DNA from 4 places in the Nonomuraea sp. LPB2021202275-12-8 genome. Region 1 is predicted to be linked to each of the others. Evidence: riboswitches for the same ligand, from Rfam matches in the RefSeq annotation. Region 1 holds a riboswitch; each other region holds the start of a gene.
The links. A riboswitch is a leader RNA that binds a small molecule or an ion and turns the genes downstream of it on or off. The one in region 1 is predicted to bind cyclic di-AMP.
Positions count from the first base shown of each region.

Region 2: it holds a riboswitch for cyclic di-AMP, as region 1 does, so the genes downstream of both, V5E28_RS36465 (glycoside hydrolase family 25 protein) here and V5E28_RS15045 (NlpC/P60 family protein) in region 1, are expected to answer to the same signal.
Region 3: it holds a riboswitch for cyclic di-AMP, as region 1 does, so the genes downstream of both, V5E28_RS05840 (CHAP domain-containing protein) here and V5E28_RS15045 (NlpC/P60 family protein) in region 1, are expected to answer to the same signal.
Region 4: it holds a riboswitch for cyclic di-AMP, as region 1 does, so the genes downstream of both, V5E28_RS09160 (C40 family peptidase) here and V5E28_RS15045 (NlpC/P60 family protein) in region 1, are expected to answer to the same signal.

Region 1 covers NZ_JBAHWD010000006.1:397,342-400,391, reverse strand. The annotation lists gene V5E28_RS15055 (cytochrome P450) at 1-221, opposite strand, end outside; gene V5E28_RS15050 (LuxR C-terminal-related transcriptional regulator) at 409-621, shown strand; gene V5E28_RS15045 (NlpC/P60 family protein) at 618-1,661, opposite strand; cyclic di-AMP (ydaO/yuaA leader) riboswitch at 1,668-1,818, opposite strand; gene V5E28_RS15040 (amino-acid N-acetyltransferase) at 2,102-2,659, shown strand; gene V5E28_RS15035 (RDD family protein) at 2,758-3,050, shown strand, end outside.
Region 2 covers NZ_JBAHWD010000029.1:59,628-62,677, reverse strand. The annotation lists gene V5E28_RS36470 (hypothetical protein) at 92-268, shown strand; gene V5E28_RS36465 (glycoside hydrolase family 25 protein) at 385-1,116, opposite strand; cyclic di-AMP (ydaO/yuaA leader) riboswitch at 1,129-1,264, opposite strand; gene V5E28_RS36460 (lysine N(6)-hydroxylase/L-ornithine N(5)-oxygenase family protein) at 1,641-2,942, opposite strand.
Region 3 covers NZ_JBAHWD010000002.1:429,697-432,746, reverse strand. The annotation lists gene V5E28_RS05845 (fumarylacetoacetate hydrolase family protein) at 16-855, opposite strand; gene V5E28_RS05840 (CHAP domain-containing protein) at 991-1,668, opposite strand; cyclic di-AMP (ydaO/yuaA leader) riboswitch at 1,680-1,827, opposite strand; gene V5E28_RS05835 (NAD(P)/FAD-dependent oxidoreductase) at 2,077-3,050, opposite strand, start outside.
Region 4 covers NZ_JBAHWD010000004.1:138,097-141,146, reverse strand. The annotation lists gene V5E28_RS09165 (3-isopropylmalate dehydrogenase) at 1-699, opposite strand, end outside; cyclic di-AMP (ydaO/yuaA leader) riboswitch at 799-939, shown strand; gene V5E28_RS09160 (C40 family peptidase) at 1,204-1,596, shown strand; gene V5E28_RS09155 (class I SAM-dependent methyltransferase) at 1,614-2,429, shown strand; gene serA (phosphoglycerate dehydrogenase) at 2,865-3,050, opposite strand, start outside.

The DNA of each region.
Region 1 (3,050 bases):
TCGCCGTGACCGAATCGGGGGCTGCGCAGGACGGCCGAGCAGAGCTCGTGCGTGGTGGCGACGAGCAACCCGGCGCGTGTCCGCAGCAGCGCGTCACCCTGCCGTATCTCGGCGTAGCGGCGGTACGGTTCGCGAACGAACGCCGGGTCCAGCGGATCGAAGCCCAGCAGGTCGGTCGGAGTCGGCGATGGAGCGTTGTCCACATTGCTGCTATCGATCATCTCGCCTCGATATGCCGACATATGGCGAGTACTTCACATACAACGGATCATGTCAATGGGGCGTGTCAAGTGCGGCAGATCTCATGCTTGACGACCTTTCCCGCATGCGTTTACCGTCTGCGAGATGAGCAGCTTCGCTCGGATCAAAGACGTCTCCGAGTAGTGCTGTTGGGAGGGAGGGCTCCCGATGAATGTGCTCACCGAGGGCGTTGAGCTCAGCCATGCGGATGTGGCGTTACTGGCAGAGCTCGCCAAGGGGGTCACGGTGGATCGGGTGGGACGGCGCTTGGACATCAGCGGGCGGACTGTGCGCCGAAGACTGAGAGGCATCTGCGACCGCATCGGAGTGGCCACCGCGATCGAGGCGGTGGCCTGGGCCGCACGGCGTCAGCTGATCTAGTCGGCGATGCGGACGGCTCCGGCGTAGGGGCGCCGGGCGATGGAGGCGATCCGCACCACGTCACCTGTCTGCGGCGCGTGCACCATCATGCCGCCGCCGAGATAGATGCCCACGTGGTGCAGGTCGTTGTAGAAGAAGACCAGGTCGCCGGGGCGAAGCTCCTCCCTGGAGATGTGCCTGCCCGCGGTCCACTGGTCACCGGTGTAGTGCGGCAGTGAGATCCCCACGCGCTGATAGGCCGCCATCACCAGACCGGAGCAGTCGTAGCCGCGCGGGCCTTCGGCGCCCCAGATGTAGGGCTTGAGCTGCTGGGTGAGGGCCCACCTGGCGGCCTGCGCGGCCTTGCCGGCTCCGGAGATCGGCAGACTGACGCGGACGGCACGGGTGCCGGGGCGGCCGGCTTCGCCGAGCGCGCGCTGGAAGAGGTTGCTCTCCACCTTGGTGACGAGCTTGACGATCTTGTCCCGCTTGGTGTCGAGCTTCTCGACGATCTCCGTCACCTCGTCGATGCGGGCCTTGGCCCCGGCCCTGGCGCGCTCGGCGGTCTCCATGGCCTTGGTGAGCTGGATGACGTCCTCGCCCTGCTGCTGCTTGACCGCGTAGGTGGTCGCGGCCCTGTCGAGGAAGCCGTCGGGGTCCTTGGAGGTGGTGAAGGTGAGGGCGGTGTTGAGGCCACCGGTGATGTACTCGTTCTCGGCCAGGCGCATCGCCTTGGATCGCTTGGCGTTCAGCTCGGCCTCGCTGGCGGCCAGCGTCTTCTGGGCGTTCTCGACGGCCTTCTTGGCCGTCTTCAGCTTCTCCCGCTGCCCGTTGTAGTCCTCGGTCAGCGTCTCGATCTCGACGTGCATCGCCTCGACCTGCTTGGAGAGTTCCTTGAGGGAGGGCTCGGGGTCGGCGGAGGCGGAACCGAGGGGGAGGGCCAGGAGCAGCGCGGCGACCGTCACGCCGACGACGCCTAACCGGCGGGAACGGCCGGGCCGTTCCGCGGGGCGGGCATGCCTGCCCGCCGCGCTCCCTCTGCGGTCACGCGTGCGCTTCACCAACCAAGCTCCTTCCATCGACGCCTACCGGGTTAGCTGACGGGTTCGGGCCGGAGCAGCCCTACCGAGCCGAGGCTCGGATTCACCCCTGGCGACGCGGTGCGGGCGCCGCCGGCGGGTCCCCGGTTCCCCTTCGGGGATTGGGCGCGTCCGCACGAGAATCGCGCGGGACATCGTCGCTGGACACTAATGCACTCCTGGTTCCTGCTCAACCGGAACTGCCGAGTCTGTAGAGGTTTCACAACTGAAGGGTCACAAGGTGATCTCGTGACGCCCCGTACAGAAAACACTTTTTGTCCCCTTTGGCCTGAGTTCACCGGAGGTGGAGCTGTAGGATTCGTACAATCCCTAGCGTGCTCGTACGACCACGACATGTCACAGGATGGGGGAGAGGCGAGAGTTAGGGCTGAGCCGTAATGAGGTCTGTACCCTGGATGGCCATGGAGCAGGTCGCCGAACTCACCGTCCCCGAGACCGAGATCCTCGTCCGGCGTGCCAGAACTCCGGACGTCCGGATCATCAGGCTTCTGGTCGACACCTATGCCGGCGCCGGCCCGCGGCTCCTGGAGAAGGCCACGGTCACCCTGTACGAGGACGTGCAGGAGTTCTGGGTCGCCGAGCGCGCGGGAGAGGTCGTCGGCTGCGGCGCCCTGCACGTGCTCTGGGAGGACCTGGCCGAGATCCGCACCGTGGCCGTGCACCCCGATGTCCGAGGGCTGGGAATCGGGCACCGGATCGTCTCGGCTCTCATCGGGACCGCTAGAGGGCTGGGACTGCGCCGTGTATTCTGCTTGACTTTTGAGGTCGATTTCTTCGCCAGGCATGGATTCCGCTCCATCCAGGGCACCCCTGTCTCCCCCGAGGTCTACGCCGAGCTGCTGGCCTCCTACGACGAGGGCGTGGCCGAGTTTCTGGACCTGGAGCACGTCAAGCCGAACACCCTGGGCAACACGCGCATGCTGCTTCACTTGGCATCGGGTGACGCGGGCCTTGACTGACAGGAAAGGTGATTGTTGATACCTATGTCGATACGTTGGGCCACGACAGGCATGTGCCCTGACACGTGCCACATGCGCACTCGAAGCGAGGTGACACGGTGAGCACAGGACAGCCGCCGTATCCTCAGGACGACTCCGGCGAGAACTCGCCGCACGGGAATCCTGAATACGGACAGAGCACGGGACGCCAGCAGGGCGAGCCCGACCCCGATGTGACCGTCGTCGGCTACCGGGCCGACGACCCCTACGGTCAGCAGCCCCAGTACGGCCAGCAGCAGTACGGCCAGCAACAGCAGTACGGCCAGCAGCAGGGTTCGGGCCAGCAGTACGGTCAGCAGCCCCAGTATGGTCAGCAGCCCCAGTACGGCCAGCCGGGTTACGGCCAGCAGCC
Region 2 (3,050 bases), on a different contig from region 1:
TCTGGTAGTTTACTTGGTGTACAAATCGTTAGCCTACCAATAGATGCCACGCAAATCGACTGTGGCCGGGCCCTTCGGGGAGGGACACCTCATGTTTCATCGCAAGCCGATCGAGGACCGCATCGCCGAGCGCGTAGCGAAGCTGCCTCCGCTGAAGGAGGGCAGGCACTTCGAGCATGGCCCGGCCAAGTTCGTGTTCATCGCACTGCTCACCGCGGTGGCAGCCATGCACCTCATCGGGCTGGCCATCGTCATGCACTTCGCCTGAGAGCATGCCCAGGCGTGCGCCTGCCGGAAGTTGGCTGCGTGGGCGGTCGTGCCAGGTGTCTGCGTATGCTGCGGATCTCCGCTGCCGAAAGGGCTGAACTACGACCATAGCTCGCCTCAGCGCCGGCCGAGGGCGCGCAGCCCGTCGGGGGTGAGCGAGGAGACGTTCTGGTCGACGGGGGTGTCGGAGTACTGGTGGATGGTCCAGTACTTCCAGTCCGCGGGCGGGGTGACGGTGCCCTTGGGCTTGCTGTAGTGGGCCACCCAGAGGGGATATTCGGCCAGTCCCCTGCCGTAGGTGTCGGCGAAGTTCCATCCGCTGTAGAACATCGGGGTGATGCCGGTCGTGTCCTCGACGTAGGACAGCCAGGTCCTGGCCCAGTTGTTGACCTGTTCGACGGACAGGCCGTCGGTGGTCTCCAGGTCCAGCACCAGCAGGTCACCGCGCTTGCCGGGCTGGGCGTTCACCACGGACAGGAAGTGGTCGGCTTCGGCGACGGGATCGTTGCCGGGGTGACCGTAGTGGTAGGCGCCGCGCACGATGCCTTTCTTGTCCAGCTCCCGCCAGTGCCGGGCGAAGGTGCCGTCGCGGAAGCTCACGCCCTCGGTCGCCTTGATGATGCCGAACTTGGCGGGGCTGGCGTTCCAGTCGTGCTGGGGCTGGTAGTTGGAGACGTCCTGGCCGTAGGTGAGCGGGACCTGTTCGCGGCCTTGGTGAGCCGGCGGATGGTCGACGGCGTACGCGGGGCCGGTCAGGGCGACCGCCGCCAGGATCGCACCGGCGATGGCGTAGCCGGGGAGGTTCAGCAGGCGCCTGGGGGAAAGGGCGGCGAGCCGAGGCTCGGGCATGAGGGAATTGACTCCTTGCTTCCATGCCGCCTACCGGGTTAGCTGACGGGTTCGGGCGTGGAAGTGCCCTACGGACGCAAGGCGTCCGATTCACCCCAGAAACTTGGGTCCCCGGCTCCGCGAGATGCGGACTCGGCGGCCGTGCGCCGTCCCGAGGAGGGGGCTCGCCAGGACAGCGCACGGTCCGGTCAACGAATGGGCAACGGATGGGCGAGGGGAGCCCGATCCGTGTGCCACGATGAGGCAAAAGGTATATACAGCCCCATAAGTGCACAAGTAGGCAAACCTTACAGATGGCCTGACTGAGCCTTACCTGCCCCCGAAACCCCGTACCCGCCGGGGTTTTCGCGCTCGGTAAAATTTGGCAAAGGCCCGCACGGTCGTCATGGCGCCGCACGACCTCGACCAGGCGCGCCGATAGACCGACCTCGTCGAGGACGTCTTCGCGGGCGTTGCGTGGCGACGGCCGACCCCGTCGGCGTGACTCCGCCGGTCATCCCGATCGGCCGCCACCACGACGCGGCTCAGCGCGACATGGCGTAGGTGCCGCGGCGGAGCCGGTCGGCCATCGACTGGACGATCTCCCCCACCCGGACCGCGGTGTTGGACAGCAGGGTGGAGGTGAGGCCGTGGGTGTGCTCGGTGGCTCCCTGGACGTAGATGCCGCAGCGCACCGCCCGTGGGGTCGCGACGCGGTAGTCGCGGCCGATGCGCACGCCGCCGCCGGGCAGCCGGTCGCAGTGCTCGCCGATCGCGCCGAGCAGGGTGAGCGGGTCGGCCGGCCGGTAGCCGGTGGCGAAGACGATGACGTCGGCGTCCAGCAGGGTGCGCTCACCGGTGGGCAGGAACTCCACGGTGGCGCGCACGCCCGCCTCGTCCTTGTCGACGTCGACGAGCCGGGAGGCGTTGAGGATGCGCAGGCGCTCCTTGCCCAGCACCTTCTCCTGGTAGTGGCGGCGGTACAGGCCGTCGATGACCTCCAGGTCGACCACCGAGTAGTTGGTGGAGGCATGGTAGGCGCGCAGCCGCGACTTGACCTCGTCGGGCGCGGTGTAGAAGTGGTCGACGGCCACCGGGTCGAAGATGCGGTTGGCGAAGGAACTGTCGTCGGCGGGGGTGTAGCCGTACTTGGCGAAGACGGCGCACACCTCCGCGTCGTGGAAGACGGCGTGCAGGTGGTCGGTCACCTCGGCGGCGCTCTGCCCGGCTCCGACCACGACGAGCCGGCGCGGATCCCGCAGCTCGGGCAGCCTGTCCAGTAACTCGTCGCTGTGCCAGATCCGCTCGCCGCTCACCACGCCCTCCGGCAGGACCGGTTCGAGCCCGGCGGCGACGACCAGGTCGCGGGTGCGCCGGGTGGTCAGCGTGCCGTCACTCTGGCGGACGACCACGTCCAGGAAATCCACCGCTCCGTCCACGGTCACCGGGGTGACCATGACCACCTCGGACCCGTACGCCACCTGGTCGGCGAAGGGGGCGGCCGCCCATTCGAGGTAGTCGTGGAACTCCAGCCGGGACGGGAACATCGTCTTGTGGTTGATGAAGTCCAGCAGCCGCCCCTTGTCCTGCAGATAGCTGAGGAAGCTGAACTCGCTCCCCGGGTTCCGCATGGTGACCAGGTCCTTGAGGAAGGACACCTGCATGGTGGTCCCTTCCAGCAGCATGCCCCGGTGCCACCCGAAGGCATGCTGCTTCTCGAGGAACACGGCGTCGATCACCTCGCCCGTCCTCGCCTGGTGCTCGCGCAGCGCGATCGCCAGGGCGAGGTTGGACGGCCCGAAGCCGATGCCTATGAGGTCGTGGACGTGCTGATCCGAAGAGGACATGTAGTGCCTTCCTGGCGGCCGATTCCGGGGTGGATGACCGACCTGAATTAGGTTAGCCTGGCCTAATTAAGGTGAGCCTAACCTGATCGGATCCCCTCGACAAGGAGA
Region 3 (3,050 bases), on a different contig from region 1:
CAGGCGCGAGCGCCGTCAGGCGATCTCCAGCGCGGGCAGCACGTCGTTGGCGAGGGTTCCGATCCCCTCGATGCGGATCTCCACCTGGTCGCCCGGCGTCAGGGTGAACTCCTGGCCGGGAACCAGGCAGGTGCCGGTGGACAGGATCACGCCCTGCGGGTGGCGGTCCGCGCGGAACAGGTGGCCGACCAGGTCGTCGAGGCGGCGGTGGAGCTGGGAGGTGCTCGCCGCGCCCGACCACGCGACCACGCCGCCACGCGAGATCGACATCTCGATCGCCAGGTCGTACGGGTCGGGCACCTCCCAGGCGGGGCGGATGCCGGGCCCGAGCGCGGTGGCGCCCGCGTACATCTTGGCCTGTGGCAGGTAGAGCGGGTTCTCGCCCTCGATCGAGCGGGAGCTGACGTCGTCGCAGACGGTGTAGCCGGCGATCTCGCCGCTGGCCGTGACCACCACGGCCAGCTCGGGCTCGGGGACGTCCCAGGTGGAGTCGGGCCGCACGCCGATGGACTGGCCGTGGCCGCGCACCCGCCTGCCGATCGACTTGAAGAACAGCTCAGGCCGCTCGGCGTCGTAGACCCGCTGGTAGATGTCGGGTTCGGTGCTCTCCTCGACTCTGGCCTCGCGGGAGAGCCGGTAGGTGACCCCGGCCGCCCACACCTCGGTGTCGGCGTCGACGGGCGCGGCGGGCGTCACCTCGTCGAGTGGCTCGGAGGCGCGGTCGAGCAGCTCACGGAAGTGGCCGAGGTCGGCGGACAGCGCCTCGCCCAGCGAGAAGCCTGCGGGCAGCGCGGAATCGGCGCCCTCGGCGCGCACCGCCCAGCGGGAGGAACGAGAGCATCGGACGAGGTGCATGAGCGCCTTCCTGTCGAGCGAGCGGGCCCCGAGCGGGGCCCGTCCGGGTCGCGGCGCGCCCGCGCCGGGCTCGCCACGTCCGGCAGCCTACTCAGCCGGCGGGCGTCGGCCTCATGGTGGTGAGGCCGGGAGGCGTCAGGCCTTGTACTCGGGGTAGCCGTAGCCGACGACCTGGGACGTGGGCCGGACTCGCTCCTCGACCTTGCCGTTGCCGGTGTTGCCCTCGATCGTGGTGATCGTGCCGTTGCCGTTGTCGTGCTTGACCAGGCCGACGTGGTCGATGCCGCTGGTGCTCTTGCCGCCGTTCCAGTCGTAGAAGACGACCGAGCCGGGCTTGGCCTGGGTGCCCCAGTGCTGGTTGGCCTTGAACCAGTCGGCGTAGGTGACGGTGTAGGCGTCCCAGCCCATGGAGGTCCGGGCGCCGGCCTTCTCGCCGACCCAGGAGACGAACATGGCGCACCACGGGGCGTTGGCGTACAGCTGCGGGCTGCCGCCGCCGTCGCGGGCCAGCGTCTCGCTCGCGCGCGGGGAGGACATGTACCAGCTGTGGTACGGCGTGCCGCCACCGGCGGCGTTCTCCTTCACGCCGATCTGGGACTCGGCCACCTTCAGCACGGTCTGCGTGCTGATCTGGGTGTTCTTGGTCTGGGCCGCGGCGACGTTCTGGGACTGCGCGGGGTTGGTCTGCGCCGGGTGGTCCGCCGCGAAGGCGGGCGTGCCGACGATGGCCGCTCCGGCCGCGACACTCAGCCCGACAGCGAAGCGGGCGACGTTGGACCGGATATGGGCGCGGTTGAGGATGTTCTTGGCCATTCTGGGGGTGCTCCTTGCTTCCATGCCGCCTACCGGGTTAGCTGACGGGTTCGGGCGTGGAAGTGCCCTACGGAACGCTCAGGAGAGAGCGAACCGATTCACCCCAGAAATGAATGGGTCCCCGGTTTCGCGATTTCGCGGATTCGGCGGCCACGGCCTCTGCGGACGAACGTTCTCGCAGATGGGACGTGGTCTCGGCGATTGAACGGCCACGCTGGCATATCGTTAAACCCAAGCGTGCACCGCGGATGACTCAAAGGTAAGCGAACGGCATAGAACGATGCAAGTGACGCCCCTGACTCCCTAACGGGATGCCCTGTGCCATAGGCATTCGCGGCCCGATTCTTTACCTTTGCCCCCTTCCGGCGGACCCGGAATTCCGGCGTCAGGATCAGCTGAGACGGCCGGTCAGAAGCCTTCTGGCCTCCTGCGGTGCCCGGCCAGTTCGAGCAGGGCGTCGCGCGCGCCCCTCAGGACCGCCGGACGTGCCCGATGGCCGTGCCGGAGCGCGCGCACGGTCGCCCGGAGCAGACCGGGCAGGGCGAGGGTTTCACGCGGGTCCCGGATCCGGGAGTAGACGTCGAGGACGCGGCGCACGCCGCCAGGCCCTTCGGTCAGCGCACGCAGCAGTTCGAACTGGACGTGCGCCAGGCCGTCTCCGCGCCCGAGCAGGTTCGTCCAGTGATAGGTGTGCACGCACTGCTCGTCGCGCGAGCGCTCCCATGCCCGGGTGGCGCGGTCGAGCGCCGCAGGGTCGTCCAGGGCGCCGGCGACGCTCTCGCCAAGCAGGCGGGCGAACCGCACGGCGTCGCGGATCCCCTGCGCCGTGACCGGGTCCTTGAAGTGCCCGGCGTCGCCGGCCAGGACCCAGCCGGGCCCGGACGAGCGGCGGAAGTAGGACGGGTACTCGGCGGAACTGACGATCTTCGTGGTCCTCGTGCAGCCCTCCAGGCGCGTGGCGAGCCCCGGCACCAGGCCGACGGTCCGGTCGAACTCCGCCTCCAGGTTGCCCCGGAAGTCCGCGGCCCGCTCGACCGGCGGCATCAGGAGAACCAGTGACAGCCCTTCGTCACAGGGGAAGGCGTTGCCCAGTTCCCGGCCGGTCAGCCACATCGCGGCGGTGGAGCGCCATTCCTCCCGCGGGTCCTCGTAGTAGGCGTAGTAGCACGCCCTGCCGTTGGGGTGGGAGACGCGCGGACGCTCGGCGCCGACGAGGCGCGCGACGGTGGAGCGGCGGCCGTCCGCGCCGACGACCAGGCGGGCGCGGATCTCGTACTCCTGTCCCCCGCTCCCTCGCTCGTTCTGGTCGCGGACGCGCACGCCGACGGCCCGGCCGTCCTCCCAGAGCACGCCGGTGACGCGATGCCCCTGCCTGATCTCCG
Region 4 (3,050 bases), on a different contig from region 1:
GTCGAACCTCTCGGGCTGGGACACGAAGAACATCGAGGCGGCGTCGATGTGGCTGTAGTCGGTGGTGACCTCGGGGTATTCCTCGGCCACGCGGTCGACGGTGCGCTGCCAGAGGTCTCCGGCGAAGGTCAGCACGTTGGTCTTGTGGACCAGGGTCAGCTTCTTGCGGGGGCGCGACATCGCCTTGTCGAAGGCGTAGCGCACCACGCGCTCGACACCGTAGGCGGTGTTGAGCGACTCCTGGGTGGCGATCTCGTGCGGGGTGCCACGGCGCATGGTGCCACCGGTGCCGGCGTAGAGACCCTCGGTGCCCTCGCGGATGACGACCATGTCGATGTCCTCGGCCGGGGTGTCGGCGAGGGGCGTCTCCACGCCGGGGAAGAGCTTGACCGGGCGCAGGTTGACGTAGTGGTCGAACTCGAAGCGGATGCGCAGCAGCAGGTCGCGCTCCAGGATTCCCGGCGGCACGCTGGGGTCGCCGACGGCGCCGAGCAGGATCGCGTCATAGCCGCGCAGCTCCTGCAGCACGGCGTCGGGCAGCGTCTCGCCGGTGCGGTGGTATCGGGCGGCGCCCAGGTCGTAACGGGTGGCCTCGATCTTGGTCCCGACCGCATCGAGGACCTTCAGCCCCTCGGCCACGACCTCGGTGCCGATGCCGTCACCGGGGATGACTGCCAGACGAATGTTGCGCGACTCCATGGGCGTACCTTACCGGCTCGTCTCGGCTGACGAACACATGATCTCACGGGCCGGACATTTTACCTTTGTCCTATTTGCGGGGATTTGACCGTTTCGTTAGAGTTCCCCCAGCCTAATCCACACAGCACTGTGTGGAGCCGGGGACCCACCCCAACCTGGGGCGAATCGGCATCAACGCCGTAGGGCGCCTTCCAAGCCCGAGCCCGTCAGCTAACCCGGCCGGCCGTATGGAAGGACAGTCCCCTGTCTCGCATCGCCATTCTCCTCGCCACCACGGGTCTCGTACTCGCCGCCGCCCAACTGCCGGCGAGCGCGGACCCTGCGGACACCCCCGAAACCCCCCAAACCGCTGAAACCCCCCGCACCGCCGAAACCCCCCAGGCCGCCGAAATCCCCCACGCGGCCGAAACCCCCAAGAGCGTCACCCTCACCGCCGCCCAGGTCGAGAAGATCCGCAAGCGCAGCCGCCCCCAGCCCGCCTGGAAGGCCGCCCTGTCCTTCGCCATGGACAAGCGCGGCATCCCGTACGTCTGGGGCGGGACGAGCGAGCGCGGCTACGACTGCTCCGGCCTCATGCTCAGGGCGTACGAAAGCGCCGGCGTGAAGCTGCCGCGCACGGCCGCCCAGCAGTACTCGGCCTTCGGCAGGAAGATCGCCTGGGACGACCTCAAGCCCGGCGACCTGGTCTTCTTCAGCGGCCTCGGCCACGTCGGCATGATCTCCAAACCGGGCCACATGGTCCACGCCCCGCACAGCGGCGACGTCGTCAAGGAGGAACGCCTGTCCGCCTGGCGCCGCGACGCCTTCGTGGGCGCGGTACGGCCCGACCCCAAGGGCGTGCGCCAGGCCTCGAAGCCCGCCTTGATCCCGGCCATGCCCACCGCAAGCACCCTGTGACACGTAGCGTGTGAGGCATGGCAGCCGAGAAGGTGCATCTCACCAAGGAGAAGGCGACTCTCCTGGCCACCCTGTACGGCAGGGCCCTGGACGCGCGGTCACCGGAGCCGATCCTGGGCGACGACATGGCCGTCCAGGCGATCGAGCGGATCGACCACGACTTCACTGAGACGGGCATCACCCGCCGCAGCGCCGCCTCGGTGGCGTTCCGGGCCCGGTTCATGGACGAGTGGGCGACCGGCTTCCTCGCCGCGCATCCGGACGCGGTGGTGCTGCACCTGGGCTGCGGCCTGGACACCCGCGTCCACCGGCTGGACCCGCCGCCCACCGTCGACTGGTACGACGTGGACTACCCGGACGTCGTGGAGCTGCGCCGGCGCCTGTTCCCGCAGCGGCCCGGCTACACGATGATCGGCTCGTCGGTCACCGACCTGGCCTGGCTGGACCAGGTGCCGGGCGACGGCAGGCAGGTGCTGGTGATCGCCGAGGGGCTGTTCTACTACCTCGACGAGGCGGGTGGCCGGGAGCTCGTCCGGCGGATCGTGGACCGGTTCGCCGGCGGGCAGCTCGTGTTCGACGCCCTGAGCAGGCTCGGGCTCAGGCTGCAGGTGCTCAACACGCCGGTGCGCAGGGCGAAGGCCAGGATGCACTGGGCCGTCGACGGCCCCGAGCACCTGCTGTCGATCCATCCGAAGCTGCGCTGCGTGACCATGCTGAGCGCGCTCGACCTGACCGGACCCGGGTTGCCGCCGGGTTTCCGCGCGGCGGCTCGCCTGATGAAGCTGGTGCCCGGGATGGCCCGGGCAGCGGCCTTCTACCGGCTGGAGTTCTGAGGGACGCCGCCGTTGTCGCGGCGGTCCAGCGCCGTCTGCAGCGCCTGGGCCGCCTCGTCCTCGTGCTCGTCGGCGCCGTTCCAGGAATACATCTCGTACATGGGACTCAGCTCATTTCGCGAGGCGTCGGGAAGGTGAAGTCGGATCCCGGTCGCGAATCCGACCGGGCCTGATCTCGGGGTCCGGATCACGGACCGCACGAAGGGACTTACCGGCCGACGGCTCGCCGCTCACCGCGACGGGTCGCCGACCTGCCCTAACAGGCCCCGCCGCGGCAGGTAATAAGTACGAGAACCTGGCGCATCGTTCGCCAGACTACCTGGCGGTAGCCGGGCTGTCTCGTTGGATGTCCTACTATCTCGCATTCTGAGACAGCGAAAGGGTCGCCGCCGGAGGCATCCGGAGGCGGCCCTTCGAAGCGGACTTTCCGAGGAGTCAGTCCTCGAGGTCGACCGAGCGGCCGCTCTCGGCGCCGATCTCCGAGCCGATCTGCTCCAGCACCTCGGCCGGGATCGCGGAGTCGACGGTCAGCGCGATGAGCGCCTTGCCGCCCTTGACGTCGCGGGCCACCTGCATGGAGGCGATGTTGATGCCCTGCTCACCAAGAATCCGGCCCACCAC